2 regions of the Shewanella sp. 6_MG-2023 genome follow, and region 2 is predicted to be linked to the other one. Evidence: predicted binding sites of a transcription regulator. Region 2 holds the regulator's gene; the other holds the start of a gene.

Region 1 (15,678 bases), on a different contig from region 2:
CTTTCTGCCGTTGAATCGGTATTATTGGTGGTCAATGCCAGCACTGGGATTGAATCGGTAACCAAAAGAGCCTTTGAAGCAGCCCGAGCGCAGGGCAAAGCAGTGATCATTGCCATTAACCACTTAGATGGCAACGAAGCTTTAGTTGCTGAATTGCTGACTAATATCCAGCAGCAATTTGGTCATCGCTGCTTACCCGTTAATCTCCCCAATGAAATGGCTAATGATGTGGTGGATTGTTATCTGCATTGCGATCTAAAAGCGAAAACCTTATTCAGCGATGTGGAAACTGCCCGTGATGAACTCATTGATACCGTGCTTGAAGAAGATGATCGGTTAATGGAGCTGTATTTAGAGCAAGGTGATTCATTAACCCCAGAGCAATTGCATGCGCCGCTAGAAGCCGCATTGCGAATGGGTCATTTAGTACCAGTATGTTTTACCAGTGCAGAACAAGACATTGGTATTAGCTCGTTACTGGAAATGCTGACTAAGTTGATGCCAAGCCCTCTTGAAGCTAATCCGCCGCAATTTATCAAAGGCTTTACTGAAAATGCCACCCCTATTGATGTTAGCCAAAAAGCTGATGACCATGTATTAGCCCATATCTTTAGAGTGTCAATCGATCCATTTTTAGGCCGCATGGGCGTTTTTCGTTTATACCAAGGCACCATAGAAGTGGGCATGAAACTGTTTATCGGTCATAGCCGTAAACCCTTTAAAGTGACTAACATTCTTAAGTTACAAGGGGACCAGCATAGTAACGTCAATCAGGCTATCCCGGGTGATATCTGCGCCATTGCTAAAATTGATGAGTTAGAAGTTGGCGCTGTGCTGCATGACAACCATGATGAAGATGAATTTCATTTACCTGAGCTGGTATTGCCGCAACCTATTTTTGGCTTGGCCGTGTCAGCAAAGCGCCGCGGTGATGAACAAAAAATATCGGAAGTGCTACATAAGTTAGTGGCAGAAGACCCAAGCTTACAGATTGCCCGTAATGAGGCAGAAGGACAAACTGTGCTGCAAGGCCAAGGTGATTTACATCTGCAAATTGCATTAGAAAAAGCGCAAACGCAGTTTAATGTTGATATGGACACTGACACTCCAGCCATTGCTTATCGTGAAACCATAATGGGTGAGGCGAGCTTTAGATATCGTCATAAGAAGCAATCCGGTGGCTCTGGCCAATTTGGAGAAGTAGAGCTTAAAGTTGAGCCCCTTGAGCGTGGTCAAGGTTTTGAGTTTGTCAGCAAAGTGGTCGGGGGCTCGGTACCCACTCAATATATTCCCGCGGTTGAAAAGGGAATTAAAGAAGCTATGACAGCAGGTGAGCTTGGTGGGTTTCCGATGCAAGACATCAAAGTTACTGTATTAGATGGCAAACATCACAGTGTGGACTCTAAAGAGATTGCCTTTGTGATGGCGGGTAAAAAAGCCTTTATGGAAGCCGTTAAACTTGCTCAGCCAGTGGTTTTAGAGCCTATCGTTGAAATGAATATTTGTGTTGCTCAGCAACATGTGGGCGATATCACCGCCGATATCAGTAGCGAGCGAGGTATGGTGTGCGGCACACAAGCCGATAGCTCTGGCATGGTTACAGTTGAAGTCGAAGTGCCCTTGGCTAATGTCAGTGACTATTCTACTAGACTAAAATCGATGACGGGTGGTGACGGTCAGTTCTCGATGAGCTTTAGTCGCTATGACGTACAACCTCAGCAAGCGGCAAAGACCACCGCGATGGCTTAATCGCCAAGGGTTCACTATGAGTAGTTAATCGTTGCCAACGGCAATAAACGGGTCTTAATCGCAAGCTAATAGGATTAAAACGGCAGGGGCTGTAATGTTCCAGCCGTTTTTATTTATTTGGCGTATTACACAGACTATAAATTCAGTTAGAAACAAGCGACAATGGCTTTTTGTTTTACTATTGAGTTGATTTTGAATTCTGACACCAAGATAAATCTATTTTTCTGTCCGCTTACCACGGCAGTATTGGATCAAGAAACCACCTCATTGGTGTCATCTTGGTTGCCTGCAGATGAAACCCAAAAAGTGAATCGCTATATTCAACAATCAGCCCGTGAAAAAGGCTTAATGGTTAGAGGTTACTTGCGGGCTTTGTTGTCGCGTTTTGCCGATATAAAGCCCAATGAATGGGTATTTGAATATGGCGAAAAAGGCAAACCGCGTTTAACTGATCTGCAATTTCAGCAAACGGGTTTAGGTTTCAACATCAGTCACAGTGGTGACTGGTTATTGGTGGCTATTTATCAAACTAATGCCCCAATGCAAGCGTTTGAGCTGGGGGCGGATATTGAGCGGCGCCGTGATAGCACCAATATTCATTCGATATTAAATCATTACTTTTCTGAACCTGAAGCGGCAGCTTTATTAGCTTTACCAGCAGTGGAGCATAGGGAACGTTTCTTTGATTTATGGACCTTAAAAGAGTCTTACATTAAGGCCAAAGGCTTAGGCTTAGCTTTATCGCTTAAATCATTCGCATTTGATTTTCAATCGGCTGAAAAAAGCGAGCTTAAGCTGAATAAAGGCGCTGTCATACCTTTACAATTCAATGTCTCTTTGCGGCTGATAAATGATGACAAAGAGCGCTTTGAGATTGAAAACCAATGGCATTGTAGTTTAGGTAAGCTTAATGAGAGCTATCGGTTTGCCATTAGCTTTTATAGTGGATGTGTTGCGAACGAGCCTGAATATAACGCTGAAGTAATAGATTGGGCTGAGCTTATTATTGATTCTCATTAAGTTGCCTTAAAGGCATGCCTAAATTGATCGTTAGCTAAGTCGGTTTACCTGCAGATCAAAAAAGGCACTAAAAAGTGCCTTTTAAGTTGTAATATCATTTTTGAAATTACTGTCTCGCTAAACGATGTGTCTCAGGCGGCTGCTCAAAATCACTTCTAAATGGATTAATATCTAAACCTCCACGGCGAGTATAACGGGCATAAACCGTTAATTTAGAACATTGGCAATAACGTTTTAAGTCAGTAAAAATACGCTCAACACATTGCTCGTGAAATTCATTGTGTTGACGGAATGAAATCAAATAACGCAGTAACTTCTCTCGATCGATTTTAGGACCTTGGTAGCGGATCATCACGCTACCCCAATCAGGCTGAGAGGTAATTAAACAATTCGACTTTAGCAAGTTGGATGTAAGTGTCTCAGCAACATGTTTCTCTTCAGTGCTGTCTTCAAGGTACTCAGGTTTAAATTGATAATCATCAACTTCAATATCAAGTTCATCAATACAGTTACCCGGTAACTCGACAATGCGCTGGGTATTAAAATGTTTTGGCTCGATGATTTTTACCGTGACCTCGCCATTGGCACAGCGGCTAAGATCTTGTTGTAAAGTTTGTTGTACTAGTTCAACACTGTCAAAGCGGGTTTGATTAAAGCTATTTAAATAAAGCTTAAATGACTTCGATTCAATTAAGTTATCACTTTCGATGGCAAGGTAAACTTCAATGATGGCTACCATAGGCTTGCCTTTGGCATTAAGCCAAGATAGTTCATAGCCAGTCCAAATATCAGCACCTTGAAAAGGTAACTCAGCCGTTAATGCAATGGCATCTCTATTTAGCTTACGAGGAACCCCTTGCAGCAATGATGCATCATATTCAGCTTGATATTGCGTCGCTTGACCTAAAGTTAAACCTTTAAGTGCTTCAGCATCACTATAGGGATCGTGATTGTGTGTCATCTAGTGTGTTTCCGTGTCAAAATAGGCCTTTATTATAATACCAATTTATATAATTAGGTAATCACTGTACGTGACAAATACACCAATCTATTTGGTCACAAACAATATTGGAGCATCTTAAGTGTCTTGTTCAACATCATTGGATCAATTTTCTAACCGTTATATTCAAGCTTACCAAGATACCTTAGGGGAATTACCGCGATTTTACCCAATGGGTCAAGGGTCTAGTTGTATTGAGGGCCAGTATGATCTTGAATCTGATGAAGCGGTATTTTGGCAGACTGTTAAGCGTAAAAGCACCGCAGACTTTAGTAATGTCGAACGGGCTTTAGAGCTTAAGCTGCATGATGATATCAATGATTTTTACGGCCACTTCTTTTCAGCATCACTGTATTTTGATTCAAACTGGGGTGAAGGCGAATTACTGCAAGTTTGGAATCAGCAAGACTTTGAATCTTTGCAGCAAAATATCATTGGCCACTTGATGATGAAGAAAAAACTCAAACAAGCACCAACCTGGTTTATCGGTGTATTGGGTGATGGCGATAACATGCTAACGGTTGATAATGAAGATGGCAGTGTGTGGATTGAAGTGCCAGGCAATAAGCCCCATGAAAAGCTTGCTGATAGCCTAGCTGGGTTTATCGATAGCCTAACGCCAAGAGTCACACCAGCAATTGAACCTGTAGAAGAAGATCATGGCCATGTGCCACATCCGGGGATTTGGCAGCGAATGAAAATGATGTGGAATGACTTATTGAGACGAAAGTCATAGATCAACGTTATTAATTTGCGATAAACCAAAAAGCCTGACTTATAGATTAATTAAGTCAGGCTTTTTGTTGAAAAGAAGGTTAATGATGCAGCTGTTCTGATCGATGTTAGATACTTCAGAACAATAACGTTTGAAATTATTACTGATGATCCCATGAGATATTCGACACAATTCTGCATGGCTCACATCTGAAGTGAAACATATCCAATAATGGCTCATCCAATAACCACTGTTTCGATCCACAGCGTGGACAGGCTCGTTTTTTTTCAGACTGTAAACTTTCGCCACCAACGCGATAAAGATAATAGTAAGTCGGAATTTTGGTAATAAATTCAATTCTGCCGCGGATATCCCAGCCTCGTCTAAATAAATCACTTTTATGACTAGTCAGTTCTTCTAATGCTGCAAATTCAGCTTTGGTTGCCGCCGCCATTTGCAGTTCATCACAAGCTTGCCACTCTGTTTGCCAGCGAATAACTCGCTTATGGTCGCCATTAAAGCTTGCTGGAATTTGATATAGCGGAATAGGGAGAAGGTTGTCGCCACTTCTTAATGGTGAGCACATATGTACATAGCTGGTGTAAAGCACCTGCCAGCTGGGAGTGTCGATATTACTTTGCTCTGAATTGATATCTTGGCCGATAAACTTTTCACGTGGCGCCAATAACTTTGCTTCAGTTAGCATAGTTAATGCTTGTTTGACCCATGGGCTGTTGTTACGGGCTGATAAACTGTTTTTTTCAGGTATTAATAGCCTGACTTTAAACTCACCTTCATTAAATGCGACAGCAAATTCTCGTCCTAATACTTGGCCATTGGCTCTGAGTGCTTCTAGAAAGTTATTAATGGCTTTTTCTGCCGCTGTGATAGTGGTATCGGCGAAACATTCAAATCTGAGTTCAGTGACAAACATGGTTTTCCGTTTTTAGCTGGTTAAATGTATTGAGGATGTGGTGCTTAACTTTCTAATTGTACAATTCGTTTTTCAAGTGCTGCTATCTTTAGGGCAAATTCACTTTCGACAGCGTCAAATTTAGCCTGCCATTTTTGTTCTAGCGCCGTTAATGGGTCTTGAGCCGTTTCAGTATTAGCTGGCTGTATCATGGCTGCTAAATCGGGTAAGTCTTGCCATTGCTCTTTGGGGATGGCTTTAAATTGCTGCAACCCCTGAATAAGGGTTGGCATGGCTATCCGCGTACCTAATTTACCTTTTATTAACGCTAATGTTGGTGTATGACCTGCTACAGCAATGGATTTTGCCGCCGCAAGGACTTGTTCAATTGGACTCATAATTAGTGAAAATCCTTAAATATTGGTAGTGAAATTACTCAAAAAGTGAGACATGGTTTTAAATAGTGAATAAAATCAAGCTTTTAACTTTTGGCACACTTTTAGCTTAATCAGTATTGAGAACAGTATAACTTACTCTGAAAAACAGTTTCAGTAGAAATTACATTAGAACCATTTGAAAGGGACGTATTATGAAAGCAAAATTGGGTGCAGCATTAATTATGGCTATAGCAGCGACTTCACTAACTGGTTGCGTATTGAATGTGGGCGATCACGAAGGTAAGCGTAGTGATTCATATTGGCAAAAACAACAACAAACTAATCGTAATAACTTAGCGAAACTTTCAATCGGAATGGCAAAAGATCAAGTCACCATTTTGATGGGAACGGCTGATTTCAGTGAGGCTTATGTGACCCAAGCAGATGCACAAAGTCCGAAGAAAGAGGTTCAGGTGTTTTTCTACCGTACTCAATGGAGTAAAGGTGACGGCAAAACCACAAAAAGTGAATGTACCCCAGTTGTAATAAGTGACAACAAATTAGTGGGTTGGGGTGAAACTGCTTACCAAAACATTTAATTTCTTAATAAAACGTCCAGTTGGTCTATTAATTCAGACCACTGGCCGTCTTGATGTAAGGCCTCTTCAATAAAGTGTCTTTGCGATTCTGACCAAAATCCAGCCTGTGCAATGGTGCTATTTTTAGCCAGTTTATGTTGTTCGATAAACTGGTTAATATCTTCCTTAGATGAACTTAATCCTAATTGCTGAAATAAGTGTTCAAATGTTGTCGTTGTCGTATCCATGAGCTTTCACCATGTATGAATGATATTACTTTACTAAGATTAGGTGACCCTATTTAAATTGCAATATGTTTCAAAGTTGTTAAGTTGAGACTATCAACTGGATTAGTTAAGAGTGACATCATGGAAAACAACACTTTGCCCCCGAAAACTCAAGCTGCGCCGTCTTTGGATGAACAAACTAACGATCAACCTAGAGCGGTTTATTTGACTGCGGAAGATCTAAGAGTTGCAGCATCGATTATTTATAATGCCTATCATGATGATCCATTTTTTATTGAAGCTTTAGCCACTGCTAATAAAGCCAATTACGAACAAAAACTGCGGGCTGCAATCAGAGAAGAGCTCACAGAGTTATGGCAGCAAGAGCAACCATTAATTGGTTGGTTTGAAGGCAAACGTCTCATCGGTGTCGCCTGTGTGATCACCCATCAAGTGCCTCTTGGTGAAAGTCGTTACTGGCACTGGCGTTTAAAAATGGTACTCGGCACTGGTTGGAGTTCAACCCAAGCATTTATTAAAAAAGAGCATACCATCTTAGAAAGTTTACCGAGTAAACAATACGGTATTTTACAATTTATCGCTTTGAGCCCTAATGAGCAAAGAAAAGGTAATGGGGCAAAATTAATTCAAGCGGTGTTGAGTTGGTGCGATGAGCAGTTAGAGCTCGATGGGATCGGAGTATTTGTTAACAACGATAAACATGCAGCGCTTTTTATTGGTGAAGGTTTTGGCCATTTGTCTGATCAAACCATTGGCTCTGTTGATGGTGAGATATTAATTTATCAAAGTAAATCGGAGCAATAAATGGCTGATAAACAGTATCAAGACTTTAAGTCGTTTTATCCTTTTTATTTATCACAACATCAAAATGCCACATGTCGGCGCTTACATTACCTCGGCTCTGGACTGATAGTGTTATTGCTGTTGGTGACTCTAGTTAGCCAGCAATGGTGGCAACTATTATTTATCCCTGTCATCGGTTATGGATTTGCATGGATTGGTCACTTTGTATTTGAAAAAAACAAACCTGCTACTTTTGAATACCCGCTATACAGTTTGCTCGCTGACTGGGTAATGTTTGCGCAAATGTTAAAAAAGCTATTCCTCTCAAAGTCATAAACAGGCAAGTTTCACTTTGGCGTGTAAGACTTATCTCACATACCCTGTAAGTTATCTAACTTTAGTCTGTATGCATTCTCTAGCTGAATTTGTTTTTTACCAATTAAAACATAGCCTTAAGTTTTTAGGTCTGTTTTGGTGACGAGAATTTATTGGTTTGTGAGTAAATGGGGTGTTTTCTCGCCAATGAATTTAGCTAAAATATTCCACAAGGTCGCAACATAAATAAAACAGGGTGTTTTGTTTAATATTGCACTTATAATGAATAGTCATATTGTAAAGCCAACAACCTTTGGTCGTTAATGTCTCAGGATGAGATGAAAATTAAAGGAAGGGGGCTGGTTATTCATTGAGATATTTATATGAGAAAACCTCTTATTAGCTATCTCAAAATATGAATTCAGGACGAAGTCAGGACACGCTCAAGGAAAGGGCATAAGCTCAGTTATGGATAACTGAAACTAGGATGAACCCTCATCAGGATGATGACGGATTGCAGGATGCAGCATACCAGGATGGTAATCTAGGAGTAAAACTGTCAGTCAAAGGGATAGACTGTTCAATGGATTGAAAACTCAAGTATTCAGCAACTGGCAAGAATACAAGGAAATTGAGTAACAGGGAATAAAGGGAGCAGGGAGCAAATAATCGCATGGATGGAGCAGGGAAGCACAATTTAGCCGGATAAGCTAACAGAGCGTAAAATAGGCGCAATCTTAATTTATTAGGATTGCGCTTTTTTACATTTCAGAAATACAAATGTTAAATATGTGAATTTTTTTGCAGTGGTTAATTTCCCTAATAGCCAGATTGTTTGTGCGATATATCTCACAAGGGGTGTAAGCCTTATCGCATTTGAAACGCGCCTTAAATTAGGTTTATTTTAAAGTTGTTGTTTTTATTGATTTTAATTTGACGCCTGCTGGTTTAGTGGTGTTACTACTTTGTAATTACGCTGTAATGTGAATACTTATGACTTACCTGTTGAACCATATGAACTATAATAGATACCAAGAAAGCAAATATGCACAGGAAGTGCTTAAGTTGTATCAATAGGATTATAAGTAAAGTGTTTTCTGCTCTACAGTGACTTTCAAATCAAGGTAAAATGTACGCTATGGACAGTGGCATGATTAAAAGGTTAGTGACAAGGAGTTAACTAATACCCCATCACTGCAGTTTATGGATATAAGCGACTTTATTAGATTGAAGGACATCAATTAAGGGATTTACGCCATAAGGGATTTATGGTGATTGCATTGGATGCAATAACTTGATTAAAGGATGTCATGGAAGAACCCCAAGGATGAATTAAGGACACGCTTAAGGATTTGAGCAGGCTCGGTCAATGGATAATCGAGTAAGATGGAAAGTACTTAAGTGTACAAGGAATATCAAGGATTGAATAAGGATAGCGCTCGGAGCAAGTTAGACGCATGGATGGTGCAGGGAGCACAACAATAGCTGGATGGCTTAACAAAAGCACAAGAGACCGCGGCAATGATTTGTCGCGGTCTTTCTTTTGGCTAGCGTTTAATAAATAACGATTTTCAAGTAAAAAATGGTTTATGCAGTATGGCTTACCTATTGAGTCGTTAAGCCAATAAATTACTTACACTTTCCGGAGTTGCAGCTAGATGCGCCGCCACAACCACCAAACTTACCTTTTGCCATCGGCGCATCCATCCATTCTGGCTCTGGGAAAATAGGCCAATTTATTTTTTCTATTTTTTTACCATGCATTTGGATATGCGCGCGATATTGGTTCATGCCATCGGTGCTAAATTCAAACAAAAATTTAGCACGCCAACAAAGGCCAGTAGTACCACCCAGGCTAGGTCTTGCTGACTCCATTGCGATAGCAAGGAGTTGTACTTTTTGCTTGCCGCAGGCGCTTTCAGCATACTTACGGCTAATTTCTGCCATTTGTCGTAATTGCCAAAAGAATGCGCCCACAACCACGACTGCTACGATTAAAATAAAATCTGACATCATTGGCTTAGTGCCTTAAATAAACCGCCAATAGCCGCTGATAGTTTCTCACTTCGTTCGGTATTTCTTAGTTCAAGCAACAGCGGCTGGCGTAAACTCGGTATAGACACGATATCAGCAAATACTTGGTTAAAGAAGATTTGTGGCTGATTTGCTAAGACTTCTAGATAAAGTTTGCGAGTTTGGTCATCTTTTAATGCAATCCAGTTTCTGGCAGCAATGGTGATCAATAAGTTTTCATCAAGTTGTTGGTAATTAACCAATTGCTTAATGGCTTTTTGAGTTAACTCAGCTTGTGAAGCAAGGGCTCTAAGATAGATATGCTTATGCTCAACCGGCGCTTGAGATAACTTATCAAACAAGGTTTGTGCAAGCACTGCATCAATGGTCACATGTTCTAAGCATTGGCAAATAGCTGCTTGAACTTCAACTGGGGCAAATTCAAAAGCGGCATTAATTTCTGCAGCGTGGTTATGTTGATCTAGGCGCACACAGATGTCGGCAATGCCTTGAAGCCCTAATTGCTGCCACGAGTCATCCACTTTCTTTGGACTTGCTATCAGCGCAGCAAAGTAGCTAGCGGCAAATTGATATTGCGCTGATGGTTGCTGGCTTAATTGACGTTTTACTAAGGCATTAAATAGCGCTAGCTTTTCCTGGCTAGGCTTGAAGCTAAAAGGGTGATTAGCATAGCGCTCTTGTTCTTCATCACTTAATGCTTTGGTTGGATCTTGCCCTAGAGCTTCGAGGATCATTTTGATGAATTGACTGCGCTGCGCTGGAGACAACAAGCCTTGCTCATCCAGTGGCAGCTTTAAAAACCAAATAAAAGGTGGCTGTGCTTCGCGCCAAAACACGATGGCAAATTGTGCATGACCTTGAGTTGGAAAAGGGTAAGGGGTTTTTAATGCTTCAATTTGATTAAACAACATCATATCGATGTTTTCGACTCTGCGGCCTAAATCATAAACCTGAAATTGAGTATTAGCGGTGTCTAAAAATTCACTTAGGGTTTCGAGTTGTGTCATGGTGTTTTTATATAGCGATTAACTTGTGCGTATTATAGGGTTAACTGCCTCCTGATGATATAATTAGTCGCACAAACAATCGTGTTATTTCAAACTTGTGTGAGCGATAAATCACAGTTATGCCGTATATTAAAACAGAGCAATACTTAATTCAGATAGAACAAAACCTTAAAGATGCAAACCTTTGGTCATCGACTAAACCTTCTGCTCAAGCGCTTGCGAGCAGTTCTCCTTTTGCCTGCGATACCATGGGGTTTGAGCAATGGTTGCAGTTTATTTTTATCCCTAAGATGCAACAGCTTATTTGTATGAAGCAGGCTTTACCTACTCAAATAGCCTTAGCCCCTATGGCGGCACATGTGTGGAGTCAGCGTGATGATCTTAATCCTTTGATACGTTTATTGGCTGAGTTAGACACCTTTTTAAGTGAGCAATAACATGATAGATGATGAATATTTCGATGACCAAGAAGATGCAGCGAGCCTTCAAGCTGAAACGCTAGCAGCGGAGGGGCTTGAAGATGAAACGCCGCCTGAGTTAGAAATTCTTTTTGAAGATGAGCATCTGGTGGTTATTCATAAGCCGGCTGGTTTGTTGGTGCACCGCAGTTACCTTGCAAGAAAGGAGCGCTTTTTTGCGATGCAACTGACTCGAGACCTAGTGGGCTGCCATGTGTTTCCGGTGCACAGATTAGATAGACCCACATCAGGAGTGTTAGTTTTTGCCAAAAGCAGTGAAGTCGCCAGAGCGCTTTGTGAGCAGTTTGAACATCATCAAGTGACGAAAGAATATATCGCTTTGGTTCGAGGCAATATGCATGAGGCAGGCCGTTTAGATTACGCTTTAAAAGTAGAACTAGATGATGTTGCCGACAAAAAGGCCAATAAAGATAAGCCCGCACAAGAAGCGGTAACTGATTATAAGCCGTTAATGAATGCAGAGATCCCATACAGTTCTGGACGTTATCCCAGTAGCCGCTTTTGCTTAATTAACCTTACACCGCAAACGGGCCGTAAACATCAACTGAGACGACATATGGCGCATTTACGTCATCCTATTATTGGTGATACCACCCATGGTGATGGTAAGCAGAATAAGTTTTTTAGATCGCACTTTGAGATAAATCGTTTATGGCTTATCGCTAAGTCAATTCGTTTTACTCATCCTGTGACCTTAGAGAAAATGCATATAGAAACAGAATTGGAGCAAGAATGGCTGAGGATATTTGAGCAGTTTGGCTGGGATGATGCGCTTGATTGCTCAGCACCTATGGATATTGCTTAGTAGGCTATAAAAAATTCTTACGTAAAAACTATCACGTAATAATAAGTTACGTAAGAATCTTAAAGATAAATCCAAGTACTTGGTAAGTGCGCTTATTAAGTACTTTGTTTTAAAGGGGTTTTATTGTGTTTTAACAATAATGCCTTCAACTTCTCGAACTCATCAATTTTTGCAAGTGGCTCGCTAGTATCTTGTTGTTCACATCTAAAGTAAAAGTTTCGCCTAATATGGGCGGCCTTATGCTGGAGTTTGAACAATCTATGCCGGTTGGCTTGGCGCATAACAATAACCTTAACGTTTAGATAAGTTGTTACTTTTGTTTGTATTTCATACTTGCAGCCCAGCGCTGGAATGCAGTATGGTGAAGCTATTAACTCAAATTAGTCAGCATTTAAGCTGTAATAATCAATGCAGTCAGTGAGCTTGGGGAAAAGTATATCATGGATAAAGTTAATATAGTGTTCGGAACAGTGTATGGAAGTGCACAATTTGTTGCTGAAACATTAACCGATAAGATCGCACAATTGGATTTTAATACCCAATTGTTTCAGCCAACTGAGCTATTGGGCTATGTTCCAGCTGAAGATGAATTACTGATCATAGTGACCTCTACCACTGGTCACGGTGACTTACCTGAAGATATTGTGCCATGGTTTAATGAGTTGCGCTCAGTAGCGCCTTATTTGCCTAAGCTTAACTACAGCGTTATTGCCTTAGGTGACTCAAGCTATGAAACATTCTGCGGCGCAGGAAAACAATTTGATGAACTGCTTACTGAACTCGGTGCAACCAGTATTACGCCGCGCCTTGAAATTGATGCCTGTGAAACCATGGAACCAGAAACAGAATCCACACAATGGATAACAACTTGGCAAACCGCAGTAACCCAGTCGCAAGACAGTTAAGGTTATTAAGCCAGCGGTGGTTTAAATTTGCTCAGCGTCTTAGTCAGGCGCTGTTAATTCCCATCGCCATTTTACCCGCTGCAGGTGTCATGCTCGGGCTTTCTGCCAATCCCCTTCCTTTTATATCTATCGAACTCGCCATCGTGCTTTCGAATGTGGGTAATCTAATTTTTACCATGATGCCGCTATTATTTGCGATAGCTATTGCCATTGGCTTTTGTCAAGACCAAGGAATTGCCGCCTTTGTCGCAGTTTTTGGCTTTGGCGTTTATATTTCAAGCCTTGGAGCAATGACAACCCTTTATCACTTACCCTCGAGGCCCATTTGGGGGATGGAGACAATGGATACCGGAATTGCTGGTGGTGTGCTCATTGGCGCGCTGACTTGTTTGGTGGTGCGATTGAGTGAAAATGTAAAACTGCCAGCAGTGTTCTCATTTTTTGAAGGCCATCGAAGCGCTGCGTTAATCATTATTCCATTTTCCATGCTGATGGCGTTTATCTTGGCCCATATTTGGCCCACACTGGCCTATGAAATCGATTCTTTATCCTTATGGGCTGTATATCAAGAGCCTGCTGTCGCCTTTGGTGTTTATGGCGCCATTGAACGATTACTTATTCCATTGGGCCTACACCACATTTGGAACGCGCCATTTTACTTGGAAGTGGGACAATATATTGATGACGGTAAATTGGTGAGAGGTGAAATAGCTCGCTATCTTGCTGGTGATCCTGCTGCGGGTAATTTTGCTGGGGGTTACCTCATAAAAATGTGGGGACTCCCTGCTGCAGCGTTGGCTATTTGGCGTAGCGCGGATAAATCTGAACGTAATCGCGTTGCCGGGATTATGCTGTCAGCGGCAACCGCAAGTTGGTTAACTGGGATCACCGAACCCATTGAATTTGCCTTTATGTTTGTGGCGCCGATATTGTTTTTAATTCACGCCATTCTGACTGGTGTGGCCTATAGCGTTTGTGTTTTGCTTGAAGTAAAACATAGTGTGGTGTTTTCCCACGGACTGATTGATTTCAGTTTGTTGTTTGCTCAATCAAGTAATACTCAATGGATTTGGTTTTTAGGGCCATTAACGGGGTTTGTTTATTATCTTTTATTTAGGGTGAGTATTGTAGCATTTAACTTAAAAACCCCTGGGCGGTTAGAAGCTGATGGTCACGGCAATAAAGAAAGCCTACGCAGCATGATTAGTGCTCTTGGCGGGGCAGACAATATTGTTGAATTAAATGCTTGTTTAACCCGCTTACGCATTACAGTCGTGAATCCAAAACTTGTCGATAAACCCAGGTTGATGCGCTTAGGCGCGAAAGGGGTGATCAAAGTGGGGCATGGAGTACAGGTGGTATTTGGGACTAAGGCGGAAAGTTTGCGCAAACTACTGCAAAAGTACCTCGACACCCGTAAATGATTATTAAAACCTCATAAATATAGCAACTCTTTTAACTATTTAATAATTAGGTTGCTATAAAAAAATCAATTATTGATATATCTGGTTATTTAATTACATCTCCCATAAAAGCTATGTTAAAAGTAAAATATAGTTTTTAGCCAGCTGCATTTTATTTGAATGTAAACGTCATCGATTTAATTCTTGTGAGCCAATAGTTTATGAAGTCTAAAAGTAACCCAGTTAACAATACAGCAAGCCTAGAGCGAAAAATTTTGATCACTGATTGTGAAGATGCAAAAGGCCTTATCGCTAAAATTACCGGGGTGTGTTTTGCCCATAAGCTAAATATTATTAAAAACACCGAGTTTGTTGACCATGAACAAGGGCGCTTTTTTATGCGTACTGTGCTTGAAGGGCAAATTAACGATCAGCAGTTATTGGCCGACTTAACTGAGGTGCTGCCTCTACAAAATCACATGAAGCTGGTGGATGCAGGCCGAAAACGTATAGTCATTTTAGTCACCAAAGAAGCCCATTGTTTAGGTGATATTTTAATGAAGTCCTATTATGGCGGTTTAGATGTTGAGATCGCTGCAGTGGTGGGTAACTACGATGTGTTGCAAGGCTTAACTGAAAAGTTTGATATTCCATTTCATCATGTTAGTCATGAAGGTTTAGACCGAGCCCAGCACGAGCAAGCGATGCTTGAGGTTATAAAAAACTATAATGCTGATTACATTGTATTGGCAAAATATATGCGAATTTTAACTCCTGAGTTTGTCGCTGAGTTTCCCAATACCATTATCAATATTCATCACTCATTTTTACCGGCATTTATTGGCGCCTCACCTTATCGTCAAGCGTGGGAGCGTGGGGTAAAAATCATTGGTGCGACAGCCCACTTTGTCAATAATTGCTTAGATGAAGGGCCTATTATCAAACAAGATGTGATTAATGTTGATCATAGTTTCAGCGCAGAAGAACTCGCTCATAATGGCCGCGATGTTGAAAAAAGCGTGCTGAGTAAAGCCCTGCAGCTTGTCCTTGATGAACAAGTAGTAGTCTATGGTAACAAAACCGTGGTTTTTTAGACTTTTAATGAAGTAACAAAAAGGTCTGTCAGAGTTATCTGGCAGACCTTTTTTATATCCAATAAGGGGCTCATTTAGCTGTAAGCGTTAATAAAGCGGGCTATTGCTTATTTGCTGATAAAGTAGCAATGCCGCCACCGTTATAAGTTTGAGTGTAGCCTGCAGCGGCTAACTCATCGTTGGCAATACCGCTTCTGCGGCCGCTGCGGCAATACAATACGATGGCTGTATCTTTGGCAATATTTTGTTTATT
Region 2 (15,678 bases):
CATGATCAATCAGTTGCCATAACACTTGACGAGTTTTCGGCGGTGATGATTCAAGAATTAATGCGACATCGGAGGCGGCCATGTCATGAAGCATATTTCTGACATGAACAAACATACCGCTACCTAATGCTTGTGTAAGCTGATTAAGACGTTGTTCGGTCAGTTCGCTGTCGATGACTTCAATACCCATTGGCTACTCCTGAAAAGACGATGATGAAATGTTAACTTAACTCACCGGAAAGAATGAAGAAATTTCTAATATCTGATGGCTTGATGCGCAATTCATAAATACGCTAATACTGCTTGGTGGTGTGTTGAGTATAGCTAATAAAATAATGGTAAAGGTGAGTCGCTGTGTTTCCTTGGAGATGTTACTGGGCGCAGGCGGTTAGCTTTCTTCGTCAAATTTATCGTTGATTAACTTGCATACGGCCTCAAGGGCTTTTTCTGCATCACGGCCTTGAGCTTCAACAGTAATGATTTTACCAATGCCACTTTCTAACATTAATAACCCCAATACACTGGCAGCACTGGCTTGTTTCTCACCTTGGATAAGGGTGATAGTTGCGTCAAACTCGGTAGCTAAAATTGCCAATTTAGTCGCCGCTCGCGCATGCAAGCCTAGCTTGTTACTGATGGTAATTTGCTTTGAATAGGCCACCGTTTTGGCTGGCGATGTGGTTAGCTTATTCAATGCCAAGCTCTCTATGGCGGGCGCTGACTTTGTGCTTAGAGTTGTTGAAACGTTTAGCGAGCTGATCGGCAATATAAACCGAACGGTGCTGACCGCCAGTACAACCAATGGCAATGGTCAGGTAGCTGCGGTTATTACGCTCTAAATGTGGCATCCAAGTGTCAAAAAGGTTTTCAATTTGCCAGATAAACTTATTCACCAAAGGCTGTCGCTCTAAGAACTCTTGCACGGGCGCATCTAGGCCTGTGTAGGGCCTTAACTCAAGCTCCCAGTGCGGATTCGGTAAAAAGCGCACATCAAACATAAAGTCTGCTTCAGCCGGCATGCCATGCTTAAAGCCAAATGACTCAAAATGTACCACTAATTCTTTATCAACACTGCCTAGCAAGATTTGCCGAACATGATCGCTCAATTCGTAGATATTAGTTTGCGAGGTGTCGATATAGTGATCAACCATTTTGGCTATGGGTTCGAGTAACCGCCCCTCAAGCTTAATGGCTTCTTGTAACGAAATTTGATTCTTAGACAGTGGGTGTAATCGGCGGGTCTCACTAAAACGCTTCAGTAACACTTTATCGTTGGCGTTTAAAAAGAAACTGGTAATGCTGGTATCGTCAGACAGTAAAGCAATTTGCTCTTTGAGTACTTTGCCTTGCTCTTCGATATTACGCACATCGACGCTAATGGCGACAAGCTCGTTACTATCTTTAAGCTGTTCAAGCAGGCTGCCAATCAGTGGCAGTGGCAGGTTATCAACACAGTAATAACCTAAATCTTCAAGCACTCTCAGTGCGACTGATTTTCCTGAACCTGAACGTCCCGATACGATGACAAGTTTCATGCAGTAATAACCTGATAAAGTTCTGTAGCGTCATGACTCTTTCGAAGTCGTTTAAGTATCAATTTATCACTGAGTTTCTCTGCCATGCTAGATAATGTGCTTAGGTGTTGCTGGCACTGATCTGCAGGTACAAGAAGCGCAAATAAAATATCTACAGGTTGCTTGTCTATGGCATCAAAGGCGATTGGCTCTTCGCATTTGATTAAAATAGCAATGGGTTCTTCGATATTATCTAAGCGCCCATGTGGAATTGCTATGCCATTTCCTATACCTGTACTGCCCATTTTTTCACGCGCTATTAGACTTTCAAAAATAGCCTGTGAAGAAAGGGTTGGGTACTGGGCAGCCATTAAATTGCTGATTAATTCCAGTACCTTTTTCTTACTGCCCGGAGTGGCACAGGTAGTGCACGCCGGCTGCAGGATGGTACGAAGTTCCATCGTTAATGCTTAGTGAGTTTCTCTTTATGTTTAATTACCTGACGGTCTAGCTTATCTATCAGGGCGTCTATTGCCACATACATATCAGCGTTACGCGATACAGCAAACACTTCACCGCCTTTTAGGTGCAGTTTGGCTTCGGCAATCTGTTGTAGCTTTTGAACATCGAGCACAACGTGAACATTATTGATCTGTTCGAAGTGTCGTTCAAGCTTTGAAAATTTTGTTTGCACGTATTCCCGTAAAGATTGAGTTATTTCAATATGGTTTCCAGTCAGGTTAATTTGCATAGGTCATCCTCCAATAACAAAAGTTATAAGCTTTTGCGTTGGTTTGAGGGAGGGATGAGCATTGCCTCTCGATATTTGGCTATCGTACGTCGAGCAACGTTAATCCCTTGTTCAGCCAATAGTGTCGCCATTTTACTATCACTAAGAGGCTTTTTCGGGTTTTCTGCAGCTACGAGCTTTTTAATAAATGCGCGAATTGCTGTAGAAGAGCATTCTCCACCATCATCGGTACTTACATGGCTTGAGAAAAAATATTTTAGTTCAAAAAGTCCACGGGGGGTATGCATGTATTTTTGGGTCGTGACCCGTGAAATGGTCGACTCGTGCATTTCAACCGCTTCAGCAATATCATTGAGCACCATCGGCTTCATGGCTTCTTCACCGAACTCAAAGAAACCTTGCTGAAATTGTACGATACAGTTAGCCACTTTTAGTAAGGTTTCATTACGGCTATCGATGCTTTTGATAAACCATTTAGCTTCTTGTAAATGACCACGAATAAATTGGCTGTCAGCTTGGCTTGAACCGCCTTTGGCCATAGCTGCATATTGCTGATTAACGCCAATTTTAGGCATGTTATCGGGATTTAGCTCGACCACCCAGCGACCATTCTTTTTAAGTACAGTAACATCAGGAATGACGTACTCATCTTTAATGGGGGTAATTTGCAAGCCTGGACGTGGATTGAGCGTTTGAATAAATTCAATGGCTTCACGTAAATCATCTTCTTTAAGCTTGGTTTTACGCATCAGTAACCTAAAGTCACGACCGGCGATTAAATCAAGATGATCTTTAATCAGTAACTTAACATTATCTATGCAAGGAATTTCATTAGGGTATTGGCCTAATTGAATTAATAGACACTCACTTAAATCTCGCGCTGCAATGCCGACGGGATCGAAGTGTTGTACCCGTTTAAGTACAGCTTCAACTTCATCGAGTTCGATATCGTCAGTGCCTAAGGATTGCAAAATGTCTTCAACGCTCTGGGTGAGGTAACCGCGCTCATCAATGGCATCAATAATGGCGGTTGCAATCACTAAGTCATTTTCAGAAAAGGGAGTGAGGTTTTTTTGCCATTCAAGATGCTCATACAAGCCTTCACTGGTTTCGCCTTGAAACGGCATATCATTACCGCTCGATACTGCGCCAGAGCCAGAAGTCGGCGAGGCGGTATACACCTCATCCCATGTGGTATCCATAGGGAGTTCTTCAGGCATAGAATCTTTAGTGAGCGATTCAGTGGTATCAACCGTTGAGGTGTCTTTTTCTATGGTGACTTGGCTATTATCACTAAAATCGGTGTCAGTTTGCAGGGCGTTTTCTTTTACGGGCTCTTTGGCTTTAGTGAATTCGTCTTCAAGCTCTAATAGCGGGTTTGAATCAAGTGCTTGTTGAATTTCTTGCTGTAGCTCCAATGAGGAAAGTTGCAATAAGCGAATCGCTTGTTGCAACTGTGGGGTCATGGTTAAGTGTTGACCCATTTTGAGTTGGAGTGAGGCTTTCATGTACCGCTTGTCCCTAATTGAATTACATCATCGCGACGAACAGTGTGGGCGCTAGTTTATGATCCTAGAAAAATAGACTAGATTAAGGTTTGTTGTTGGCCGCGAATGCCATACTAAAAACTGAATAGTGCTAACTATAGCTTGAATTGTTCACCTAAGTATACCGACCTAACTTGCTGATTGACTAAGATCTCAGCAGGTGTTCCTTCAGCAATCAAGTTTCCGTGACTCACAATATATGCTCGCTCACACACATCAAGTGTTTCACGGACATTATGGTCGGTAATTAGCACCCCTAAACCACGGCTTTTAAGTTGTTGAATAATTTTCTTGATGTCGATTACTGAGATAGGATCTACCCCTGCAAAAGGTTCATCTAATAAAATAAACTTAGGATTTGCCGCTAATGCGCGTGCAATTTCAACTCGGCGACGCTCGCCTCCCGATAACGCCATACCTTGGCTATCACGGATATGAGTTATGTTAAATTCTTCTAATAAATGTTCCAGTTCTTCAATGCGCTGCTCATTTGATAAGCTTTTGCGAGTTTGAAGCACTGCCATTATATTATCGTGTACTGTGAGCTTACGAAAAATACTGGCTTCTTGAGGTAAGTAGCCAATGCCTTTTCGGGCGCGCAAATGCATTGGATCTGCGGTTAAATCATCTTCATCGATCAGAATGCGGCCCTTATCACTTTTGACTAGGCCTACGACCATATAAAAGGTGGTGGTTTTACCCGCACCATTAGGGCCAAGTAAGCCAACAATTTGGCCGGTTTTTACCGTCAGGCTGACATCTTTTACTACCTGGCGACTTTTATAACTCTTAGCGAGATTTTCAGCGGTTAACGTAATTTGGGTCATTAGTCATTTTGCTCAGCTGCTGGGGCTGACAATGTCGCCTGCGCCTCAGCGTTAAGTGATTCAGTTACTTCGGGTGTTTCAGTTGAGTTCACAGCCTCTACAGCAGATAAATTGTTGTTTTCAATTATAGCTGGTGGCGTGTCATCACCGGGTTTAGCGCTGTCTGGTAAATGTGGTTGCTCATCTTTTTTCTTTTCAGAATCAATCAAGTCTGGGTGACTTTCTGGTTGAAAAATAGTGATAACCCGATCTTCACCAGTACCGGTGCTTTCAGCAATTAACTGCTGCTTTTCAATGTTGTAGCTAATTAGGTTACCAGTAACCTGGCTGCCAGCTTGGTCCAATTTAGCATTACCCGTTAAGGTTAAAATGCTAGTGGCAAGCTCATATTTAATTTCATCGGCACTGGCAGTACCAATACGGCCATCATCTAACTCTTGGGAAAATGTCGCAGGGTTACCTGTGGCAACCATGGTTTTTTGGGTGCCGCTTTCGGTGCCAAATGCGCGTAATTCGTCGGCATTAATGTTAATCGACCCTTGAGTCACATTAACTGGGCCATAGAAGATGACCTGATTGTTTTTTATGTCAGCTTTTTGGCTCACAGCTGCGACTTTAAGCTCTTGCTGTAAATCGCCTTCTTTTGCATAGGCGCTGGCAATACTGACTACACTGAGTAGTGAGGCAATCAAAAGTTTACTTTGCTTCATACGTTCCTTCTACTTGACTTAAAAGTTCAAGTTCTTGAGCATTTAAATCAGCATACAGGCCTAAACCTTGTATATTAAAATCTGACCCAGTAACAAAAATTTGTCTATCTGAGGTCAAAATCATGGTGTTCATATCGAGTGCCAACATGGTGGTTGTCAAAGATTGTAATGGCTCGTCGATGTTTATTGCATCAATAATAACATTATTTTCTAAAACTACTTTGCCTGTTTCATTATTCAGCTTGCCTAAATCTGCGCTTAATTGCCATTCGGCTTCACCATTTTCAGGATAAATAAGGTAGACAGGCTCAGTAAACATGGTTTCATTACTTTGCTGAAAGTGCTCCATGTATTTCGCTGAGACTCGGCTTTGCACTAAACCTTGCTCATTAAATTCAGTGGTGCGTAAGTCATTGGCGATAAAATCAGGGCGAGCAGGGGCAGGCAATTTACTTGCCTCCATCTGACTACGTTTAATTTGTACTTGCCAATAAAGGACTAAGGCTGCGCCAAAAAATCCGATAATAGCGAAGGTCACTCGGCTCATATACTCATTCCGTGGGCATTTTCAAACTTATCTTGGCTAAGTAATAGCAAATCGGTGAGTTCACGTAATGCGCCATTTCCGCCGTTAATGGTGGTGGTCATATGGCAATGTTGTTTAACATAAGGATGGCCATCAGCCACACAAACTGCAAGGCCAACCTGTTTCATCACAGGTAAGTCAACCATGTCATCACCAATATAGGCGACTTCATCTGGGCTAACGCCATAGGTATCTAACAGGCTTTGGTAAGGGACTAGTTTATCATCAACACCTTGATAAATATGAGTGACACCTAAAGCGGTCATTCTATTTTCCACAATGGCAGATTTACGCCCGGTTATCACAGCAACATGAATATTACTGGTTAAAATAGAGCGAATGCCATAACCATCACGGGTATGAAATGCTTTTAACTCTTCCCCTGCATTACTTAAATAAATACGGCCATCGGAAAATACCCCATCGACATCGCAAATAAGCAGCTTAATTTTTTTGGCTTTTTGCCAAACATCATCAGAGATTGGGCCGTAAAAACCTTGGTGCAGTGTTTCGTGTAATGACATGTTAAATGACTCCAGCTTTAACCATATCGAGCATGTTAAGTGCGCCGACTGGGCGTTGGTTCTCGTCTACGACAATTAAACCGTTAATACTTTTTTCTTCCATAATCTGTAATGCTTGCGCGGCTAAAATACCTGGGCTGATGGTAATGCAGTTGGTTGTCATTACATCGGCAATAGCGGTAGTACGAAGGTTCACTTCAGCATCGATGACGCGGCGTAAATCACCGTCAGTAAAGATCCCGACTAGCTTGTCTGCATTATCGATCACTGCAGTCATACCTAAACCTTTATTTGAGATCTCATATAGGGTTTCAGTAATGCAGAGCTCACTTTTCACCTGTGGAATATCAGCGCCTTTGTGCATTACATCGCTGACTTTAAGTAATAGTTTACGACCTAAAGATCCACCAGGGTGGGATAGGGCGAAATCATCACGGGTAAAGCCTTTCGCTTGCAATAATGCTACGGCCAAGGCGTCACCCATCACCAAGGTTGCGGTAGTGCTTGATGTTGGTGCTAGCCCTAATGGGCAGGCCTCTTCAGGCACTTCAATACATAAATGCAGTTTAGATAGCTTGGCCATATTGGATTCTGGTTTACCCGTAATCGCGATTACCGGGACCCCCATGCGCTGTATAACGGGCATTAAGGTGAGAATTTCACTGGCTTCACCAGAATTTGATATGGCTAAAATAATATCATTTTTTGCCAGAGCGCCTAAGTCGCCATGGCTTGCTTCGCCAGGGTGAACAAAAAATGCAGGCGTGCCTGTGCTGGCGAGTGTGGCAGAAATCTTATTGCCAATGTGGCCAGATTTGCCCATGCCCATGACAATGACTTTGCCTTTACATTCTAAAATGAGTTCACAGGCTTGGCCAAACTCGTCTGAGTCTACATATTGATAAAGGTTATCTAATGCTGCCTTTTCAATATCAATGACTTGACGACCCCATTGGCGCAATTGTGTTTGTTCTGTCATATGTATCTCTCTATTGTCCAAAGCGATTTCGGGTTACGCTTTGGTGAGTCACACATCTTTATGCCCCATTATTGTGACTGAAATAAGACAACTTGGTACGCAATAAAGACGATTAATAAAAGGGCTCCATGCCAGCGAGTAAGCTGCTTTTTAGCGCCACTCGATAATACCAGTACTGCTAATGCGGTGCTGGTTGCTAGTACCATGTAAAAATCTCGACCGCTTGCATTTATGTCGATTTCACCTGGGGCAATCAGCCCTGGAATGGCCAGCACTGCTAAAATATTAAAAATGTTTGAGCCAACAATATTACCAATCGCGAGGTCGTCTTCTTTTTTTAGGACGCCAGCGATGCATGCTGCTAGTTCCGGTAAACTGGTGCCAATGGCAATAATGGTCAGGCCGATGACCAGATCTGACAAGCCAAATGTCTTGGCAATGCCTACCGCGCCTGTCACCATCCAGTCTGCCGAGAGTGGCAATAACACCATACCAACAATGATCCAGATAATAGCATGTAATGTGGGTACATTTTTAGGGATCTCTGCGTCAGACTCATCAGCTAGGACATCTTTTTTCTTATTTCGCATCGCGCTCCAAATGAAATAGCCCATCAAGGCGAAAAATGCGATTAATAATACCCCACCTTCAACACGGGTGAGCATGCCGTCGTGAATAAGGTAGCCAGCTAATACGGTTGCCGCAATCATGATTGGAATTTCACGCTTTAAGGTTTCTGAGCGAACTGAAATAGCCCCAAACAATGCGGTAACCCCTAATATCAAGGTGATGTTAGCCACGTTTGAGCCGAGCACGTTACCAATTGCAGTATCGCTCATGCCTTCCATTGATGCGGTGGCAGCAACCAGCATTTCTGGCGCTGAGCTGCCCATGGCCACAATGGTTAAACCGATTAACATTGGTGGCAGGCCTAAGTTTCTAGCAAAGGCGGCAGCTCCGTAAACAAAGCGATCTGCGCTCCAAACTAATGCGCCCAATCCGACGATGAGCATCATGATATTAAAAAGCATCTTGTTCCAATTATTTGAGTTATGGCGATATTTTTGTCAGATATTAACAAAAATCGTCGCTATTGCGAAAATTGTTAGGGATTGTAACGCATGGTGATTGATTTGTTGTAGGTTCTTACACAATTTCGTACACTTCAGCTCTACATCTCGTTCTCTAGGAAGGCTATTATTTCCTCTATAGACATGTCTACTCCAAGTTTAGAGCCCACTAGGTCAGCCCTTGTAGAAGTTAAGAACATGGGCTTTAGCCGAGGGACTAAGGTTATCTTTGATGATATCAGTCTCAGCATTCCAACTGGCAAAGTGACCGCCATTATGGGGCCAAGTGGCATAGGTAAAACCACCTTACTTAAACTTATCGGCGGTCAATTAACCCCTGATAGTGGTGAGGTGCTTTTTGCTGGGCAAAACATTCACCAACTGAAGCGGCAACAATTATTTGAGCAGCGAAAGCGCATGAGTATGTTGTTTCAAAGTGGGGCGCTTTTTACCGATATGAATGTGTTTGATAATGTGGCGTTTGCGCTGCGTGAGCACTCAGGGTTAGCTGAAACTATTATTCGTAAGATTGTGTTGATGAAGCTGCAAGCCGTGGGGCTGCGGGGCGCCGCTCTGATGATGCCCAATGAGTTATCCGGCGGCATGCAGCGCCGAGTTGCATTGGCGCGGGCGATAGCACTTGAGCCTGAAATGATTTTGTATGACGAGCCTTTCGCCGGTCAAGATCCTATTTCGATGGCGGTGCTGGTGAAATTGATTGGCGAATTATCTGAAACATTGAGGCTGACTTCGGTGGTCGTGTCCCACGATGTGGATGCAGTATTGAGTATTGCCGACTATGTTTATGTTATCGCCGAGAAAAAAGTAATCGCTTCAGGCACGCCTGCTGAATTACGGGCTTCAACCAATCCACAAATTGAGCAATTTATTCATGGAGCACCCGATGGGCCGGTGGCTTTTCATTATCCAGCTGAAGACTATCAACAGGAGATGTTAAGTGGACGTGATTAACTTTATCAGTAATATTGGCCGCTTTGCTTTGGATTTTATTTCAGGTCTAGGCCGAGCAGGGCTGATGTTATGGGGCGCTATTGCCCGTTGGCCGAATGTTAAAAAAGATATTGGCTTAATCACCAAGCAAGTTTATGTGTTGGGTGTTCGCTCCATGGTGATCATCATAGTCTCTGGCCTGTTCATCGGTATGGTGCTGGCATTACAAGCTTATACGGTACTGGCTGATTTTGGCACGGTCGAAAGCCTAGGGCCCATGGTGGCATTGAGCTTATTAAGAGAGCTTGGTCCTGTGGTTGCGGCATTACTTTTTGCAGGGCGCGCAGGCTCGGCATTAACCGCTGAAATTGGCTTAATGAAGTCAACCGAGCAGTTATCAAGCTTAGAGATGATGGCGGTTGACCCTTTACACCAAATCATAGCGCCACGTTTTTGGGCGGGGGTTATCACCCTGCCATTATTAGTGATGATGTTTTGTCTTGTTGGCATTATCGGCGGTCATTTAGTGGGAGTTGAATGGAAAGGCATTGATAGCGGCTCTTTTTGGTCAATTCTGCAAGCATCGGTTGAGTGGCGCCAAGATATTGTAAATTGTTTAATCAAAAGTGTGCTTTTTGGCGTAGTGGTAACCTGGATATCTTTATATCGTGGTTATGAAGTCATTCCCAACCCCGAAGGCATTAGCCGAGCGACCACATCCACTGTGGTTCAGGCGAGTTTAGCAGTGTTAGCGCTCGATTTTTTACTGACAGCGATTATGTTCGGCAATTGATGTTAACTGCTGAGTGTTAGCGGGAGGTAAGTTGGGTAAATTTTGCATTCATTAATTAAAGTGGTTTAGTCGTATGTTGACACGGAAAATAGAGTTATTGGTTGGATTGTTCTTATTGTCAGGCTTAGTGGCATTTTGTGTGCTGGTATTTAATGTGGCCAATGTTGAGCTTAAGCCTAATCAGGCAACTTACAGTTTACACGCTGAATTTAGCAATATCGGTGGCTTAAAAGTACGCTCGCCAGTGAAAGTGGGCGGGGTGGTTGTCGGAAGGGTAACTGATATTCAGCTCGACCCCAAAAAGCTTGTACCGATAGTGAGCATCACTATGGATAAGCAATATGATCAATTTCCAGAGACCAGCAGCTTATCGATTTTAACTGCAGGTTTATTGGGTGAGCAGTTTTTGGGGTTAACCCCAGGCTTTATGGATGATGATATTGAGATGCTCGCTGATGGCGATAAAATTTATGACACGCGCTCAGCATTAGTACTGGAAGACTTAATCGGTCAGTTAATCTATAGCATGTCATCGGATGATAAGTAGGAGCGGTATATGAAGCAGTTTATTCGCGTTATGTTAAGTGTCTTTTTATGGTTAAGCATCAGCCCGCTTGGTGCTGCAGAGCTGACGACTGATGACATAGATACCCGTGATCCGTTCAAGCTAGTGCAGCAAGTATCAGAGAAAACCTTTGCGCGTTTTGATAAAGACAAAGCCCTCATTGACAATGATTTAAGCTATTTAAAAGTTATCGTTCGCGAAGAGCTTATGCCCTATGTTGATTATAAATACGCCGCGTATAAAGTGATGGGGCAATACCTGCGTGACACGACTCCTGAACAACGTCAGCGGTTTGTGGATGCTTTTGAAGGTTATTTAGTGGCTACCTATGCCCAAGCCTTTACAGAGTACACTGGTCAGCAAGTACAGTTTTTCCCGGCTGCTGATTTTAGTAACGAGAAAATGATCGATGTCCGCGTCGAAATTATTGAAGATGGTCGCCCGCCCATTAAAGTGGTGTTTAAAGCCAGACGTCTAAAAGATGACAGCTGGAAAGCGTTTGATTTGGTGGCGGAAGGCGTGAGTTTACTGGCGTCAAAGCAATCAGAAATTTCCAATTTAATTCGCCAAAAAGGCGTCGATAAGGTCATCGACATGCTTTATGAGCGCACCAACCAAGATATTCGCTTAGATCAGGACGAGGGCAATGCTGCGTGATTGAATTTTCACAGCAAGGTGATATTTGTCGCCTAAAAGGGCAATTAACTCAGGTTGAGGTCAGAGAATTGTGGCCAAATCAACAACAATTGTTTACTGATACGACTCAAGTGTTAGACTTGTCTGCTTTAGAGTATGTTGACAGTGCAGGCGTGGCCTTATTGCTTGAACTAATATGTTTAGGTCATTGTCATGGGGACAACACTCAGCCAAGGAGCTTGGCTAATCCGAGTAAGCATCTAAAAAAACTTATCGAGTTGTATGATTTAGAGTCCTTTTTCATAGAACAATAGCATTGAATTTAAGGTAGCACATTTCATGGATTGCAAAGTAATTGAGCAGATTTTATCAGAGGCGTTAACCCTAGATGAAGTACATGTGACTTCAGATGGTAGCCACTACAAAGTGGTTGCAGTTGGCGAAATGTTCGACGCTATGAGTAAAGTGAAGCAGCAGCAGACCATTTATGCACCACTGAATGAGCATATTGCCAGTGGTGAGTTACATGCGCTTACTATCAAGACTTTTACGCCGACTCAGTGGAAGCGTGAAAAATTATTTAATATGTAAGCGTAATACTGAGTGTAGAGAATTAGTGTGGATAAATTAACAATACAAGCCAGCAAGCCCCTTGCCGGAGATGTGACCATCTCTGGCGCCAAGAATGCGGCTTTGCCGATCCTGTTTGCTGGTGTTTTAGCTGAAACTGACTTTAATATTTCGAATGTACCTAACCTTCGCGATGTAAAAACAACCTGTGAATTACTTCGCTGCCTTGGTGCTGATGTCACTGAGTTAGGCAATAGCCAATATCGGATCTCAACCACTAATCTCAAAGAGTTTTGTGCGCCATACGATTTGGTTAGAACCATGCGCGCCTCTATTTTGATTTTAGGGCCGTTACTGGCTCGATTTGGTACCGCTGATGTTTCATTGCCTGGTGGCTGCGCGATTGGCGCAAGACCTGTGAACTTGCATTTGCAAGGGCTAGAGCAAATGGGCGCTACTATTGAGGTAAAAGAAGGTTATATTAAAGCCAGAGTTGATGGCCGCTTAAAAGGCGCGCATATCTTTATGGATATGGTCAGCGTTGGTGCCACTGAAAACCTATTGATGGCTGCGACCTTAGCTGATGGTGAAACCATTATTGAAAATGCCGCTCGCGAACCTGAAATTAATGATTTAGCACATTGCTTAATTGCAATGGGCGCAAAAATTACCGGTGTTGGCAGCGCAACCTTGCGTATTCAAGGGGTTGAGAAACTCTCTGGTTGTAACCACAGAGTGATGCCTGATCGCATCGAAACCGGCTCATTTTTAGTGGCTGCAGCCGTGACGCGCGGAAAAATTCGCTGTCTAAGCGCTGATCCTTCAAGCCTAGAAGCAGTTCTGGCAAAACTTGAAGATGCTGGCGCGGTGATTAATACTGGCGACGATTGGATTGAACTTGATATGCAAGGCAAGCGCCCTAAAGCGGTTAATATTAAAACTGCGCCATATCCTGCTTTTCCGACGGACATGCAAGCGCAATTTTGTGTGTTAAACGCATTAGCTGAAGGCACCAGTCATGTGACTGAAACGATTTTTGAAAATCGTTTTATGCATGTACCTGAGTTAAGCCGTATGGGCGCTGAAATGGAGCTAGAGGGTAACACCTGCATCATTAATGGTATTGAGCGCATGAACGGTGCGCAAGTGATGGCGACAGATTTACGCGCTTCAGCGAGTTTAGTGATTGCAGGCCTTATGGCTGACGGTACGACAACCGTTGATCGTATATATCACTTAGATCGTGGTTATGAGCATATCGAAGAGAAGTTTAAAGCCATCGGCGGTGAAGTGGTTCGTATTGCATAAGCTGTAGATTGCTTAAGTTGTTTGCCAAAGCTTTATAGTAAAGAATAAAAAGTCAGTTACCTAAGGTAGCTGACTTTTTTATGATTAAATGGTTAAGTTGTAATTTGTGCTTAAGGTTCGACAGCCTTCTCACCAATAATCACTGGCACATCATAAGACTTACCTTCGCGGATGATGGTCATTGTGATGCTATCTCCGGGCGCTGTTTCAGCAATTCTATCCATCAGCATTTCAACCCCAGGAACACTCTCTTCTGCATAAGCGATAATCACATCTCTTGGACGCAGTTTCGCATCTGCCGCAGGCCCTTTGGGATCAACAGCGGTGACCAATACGCCTTTTAAATCCGGTAAGTTGAGGATTTGCGCCATAACAGGGCTTAACGGCTCGCCTGAAATCCCTAACGCGCCACGAATAACGCGGCCATTTTTAATCAACTTTCCCATAATGCTGTGAGCCAGTTTAATTGGGATGGCAAAGTTAATACCGTGCCCGCCACCTTCATCACCGATTTGAAATGCCGCAGTATTAATACCAATTAGTTCGCCAGTGGTGTCGATAAGTGCACCGCCAGAGTTACCGGCATTAATGGCTGCATCGGTTTGTAAGAAATCAAGATAGCCTGAACTTAAGCCGTTTCGGCCGGTTGCACTGATAATACCTTGGGTAATGGTTTGGCCTAAGTTGTAAGGGTTACCAATGGCAAGTACCACATCGCCCACTTGTGCAGGTTTGGATAAATTGATCGGCACGATAGGTAGATTATCGCCTTCAATTTTAAGGACCGCTAAATCGGTGACTGGATCTGAACCGACAACTTCTGAGGTAAATTTTCGGCCATCTTGTAGCGCGATAACAATTTCATCGGCTTTTTTAATTACATGGTAATTGGTTAAAATATAGCCTTCTTTACTCATGATAACCCCAGAACCCAAGCCTTGAAGCGAGCTTGAATTTAATGGGCTATTTTGATCTAAACTAAGGCTATAAATATTGACCACAGCAGGGGCTGCTCGACGAACGGCTTTAGCAAAGGATAAGTCATTGTGGTGCTGGGTAGTGGTTAAGCCATTATTGAAATTACTGTTGTTGGTTATCGAAGTAACAAATATGAAAGCGGCCGCCATGACTAATCCAAATGCCACAGCTTTGGTCAAATATAAAATTGTGTCTTTGAAATTCATTGGCTGACTAAATTATGAAAAAGTACCCAAGATATTATCATGATTAAAAAAATTAAGCATCGTAACAGGGCTACGATGCTTATTGGGTAAAACAACAGGGTTTATTCGGTGCTGCTTTAACGCAGTACCAAGTAAAGCAGCTTATTGTCACGCAATATTTTCAATGCGACCGCGCCTTGCTGAGTCTTTAGCTGCTCTTTTAAGTCTTTAAGGCTTTTTACTTTACTGCGATTTAGCCCGACAATTAAATCGCCTTTCTCGAGTCCATTTCTGGCGGCTGGCGATCCTTGAGCCACTTCAGCAATTTCAATACCTTTACGGCTATTACTTAACTCAGCCCCTTCAAGCATTGGGTGTAATGCATCAGCACTGGTGCCTGAACTGCTATTTGACTCACCAAGGGTGACATTAATGGTTTCATTATCACCATCGCGAATGATGCCAATTTTAACTTTAGCACCAGCGCCCATAGTGGCGACCTTTGCTCGCAAGGCTTGGAAGTTTTTAATCTGCTTACCATTGACACTGACAATGATGTCACCCGCTTCTATACCTGCTTTGTCTGCGGCGCTATCAGGCATGACTTCACTAATAAAACCGCCATGCTGAGTTTCTAGACCAAATGCTTTGGCCAATTCGTTATCTAAGTCTCGGCCCATAACGCCAAGCACGCCACGTTTAACTTCACCATGCTCAATAATTTGATTAATTAGGTTGTTAACCATATTAGCCGGAATAGCAAAGCCAATACCGACGTTGCCACCACCGGGGGCCACAATGGCGGTATTAATACCGATTAACTCACCGTTAAGATTAACCAAGGCGCCGCCTGAGTTACCACTATTAATCGCGGCGTCAGTTTGGATAAAGTTCTCCAGCATTTCAATCCCTAAACCGCTACGGCCCAAGGCGCTAACAATACCTGAAGTCACGGTTTGCCCTAAACCAAATGGGTTACCAATGGCGATAGCAAAATCGCCGACACGGATATCATCAGAGTTGGTTTGTTTCACTTGGGTAAGGTTTTTCGCTTCTATTTGTAATAGCGCAATATCAGATTCAGGATCTGAGCCAATGAGTTTTGCGTCAATCTCACGGCCATCATGCAGACCAATTTTAATTTCATCAGCACCATTAATAACGTGGTTATTCGTGACGATGTA

What was found. The regulator sigma-54, encoded in region 2, starts transcription at its own class of promoters, with help from an activator protein. The targets are predictions, from matches to a motif close to GTTGGCACGNNNNTNGNNT.
Region 1: Q4533_RS01470 (DUF3192 domain-containing protein) is a predicted target of sigma-54. The motif match lies at 5,885-5,903, and genes of this name have one in related genera.

What each region holds. Positions count from the first base shown of each region.
Region 1 is NZ_JAUOQU010000002.1:42,013-57,690, forward strand. Features, by position in the region: gene fusA (elongation factor G) at 1-1,749, shown strand, start outside; gene Q4533_RS01445 (4'-phosphopantetheinyl transferase superfamily protein) at 1,942-2,769, shown strand; gene queF (NADPH-dependent 7-cyano-7-deazaguanine reductase QueF) at 2,876-3,730, opposite strand; gene syd (SecY-interacting protein) at 3,852-4,505, shown strand; gene Q4533_RS01460 (Zn-ribbon-containing protein) at 4,645-5,418, opposite strand; gene Q4533_RS01465 (hypothetical protein) at 5,463-5,795, opposite strand; gene Q4533_RS01470 (DUF3192 domain-containing protein) at 5,987-6,373, shown strand; gene Q4533_RS01475 (DUF2789 domain-containing protein) at 6,370-6,600, opposite strand; gene Q4533_RS01480 (GNAT family N-acetyltransferase) at 6,766-7,404, shown strand; gene Q4533_RS01485 (DUF962 domain-containing protein) at 7,405-7,719, shown strand; gene Q4533_RS01490 (DUF3301 domain-containing protein) at 9,328-9,714, opposite strand; gene Q4533_RS01495 (DUF3549 family protein) at 9,711-10,739, opposite strand; gene Q4533_RS01500 (YqcC family protein) at 10,859-11,176, shown strand; gene truC (tRNA pseudouridine(65) synthase TruC) at 11,178-12,023, shown strand; gene Q4533_RS01510 (flavodoxin) at 12,464-12,928, shown strand; gene Q4533_RS01515 (PTS transporter subunit EIIC) at 12,880-14,352, shown strand; gene purU (formyltetrahydrofolate deformylase) at 14,553-15,425, shown strand; gene Q4533_RS01525 (rhodanese-like domain-containing protein) at 15,526-15,678, opposite strand, start outside.
Region 2 is NZ_JAUOQU010000014.1:42,857-58,534, reverse strand. Features, by position in the region: gene mgtE (magnesium transporter) at 1-190, opposite strand, end outside; gene Q4533_RS10110 (HPr family phosphocarrier protein) at 389-661, opposite strand; gene rapZ (RNase adapter RapZ) at 687-1,535, opposite strand; gene ptsN (PTS IIA-like nitrogen regulatory protein PtsN) at 1,532-1,975, opposite strand; gene hpf (ribosome hibernation promoting factor) at 1,978-2,265, opposite strand; gene Q4533_RS10090 (RNA polymerase factor sigma-54) at 2,289-3,773, opposite strand; gene lptB (LPS export ABC transporter ATP-binding protein) at 3,908-4,639, opposite strand; gene lptA (lipopolysaccharide transport periplasmic protein LptA) at 4,639-5,349, opposite strand; gene lptC (LPS export ABC transporter periplasmic protein LptC) at 5,336-5,896, opposite strand; gene kdsC (3-deoxy-manno-octulosonate-8-phosphatase KdsC) at 5,893-6,459, opposite strand; gene Q4533_RS10065 (KpsF/GutQ family sugar-phosphate isomerase) at 6,461-7,438, opposite strand; gene Q4533_RS10060 (calcium/sodium antiporter) at 7,507-8,469, opposite strand; gene Q4533_RS10055 (ATP-binding cassette domain-containing protein) at 8,653-9,480, shown strand; gene mlaE (lipid asymmetry maintenance ABC transporter permease subunit MlaE) at 9,467-10,252, shown strand; gene mlaD (outer membrane lipid asymmetry maintenance protein MlaD) at 10,326-10,799, shown strand; gene Q4533_RS10040 (phospholipid-binding protein MlaC) at 10,830-11,474, shown strand; gene Q4533_RS10035 (lipid asymmetry maintenance protein MlaB) at 11,471-11,767, shown strand; gene Q4533_RS10030 (BolA family protein) at 11,793-12,044, shown strand; gene murA (UDP-N-acetylglucosamine 1-carboxyvinyltransferase) at 12,072-13,331, shown strand; gene degS (outer membrane-stress sensor serine endopeptidase DegS) at 13,442-14,515, opposite strand; gene Q4533_RS10015 (DegQ family serine endoprotease) at 14,632-15,678, opposite strand, start outside.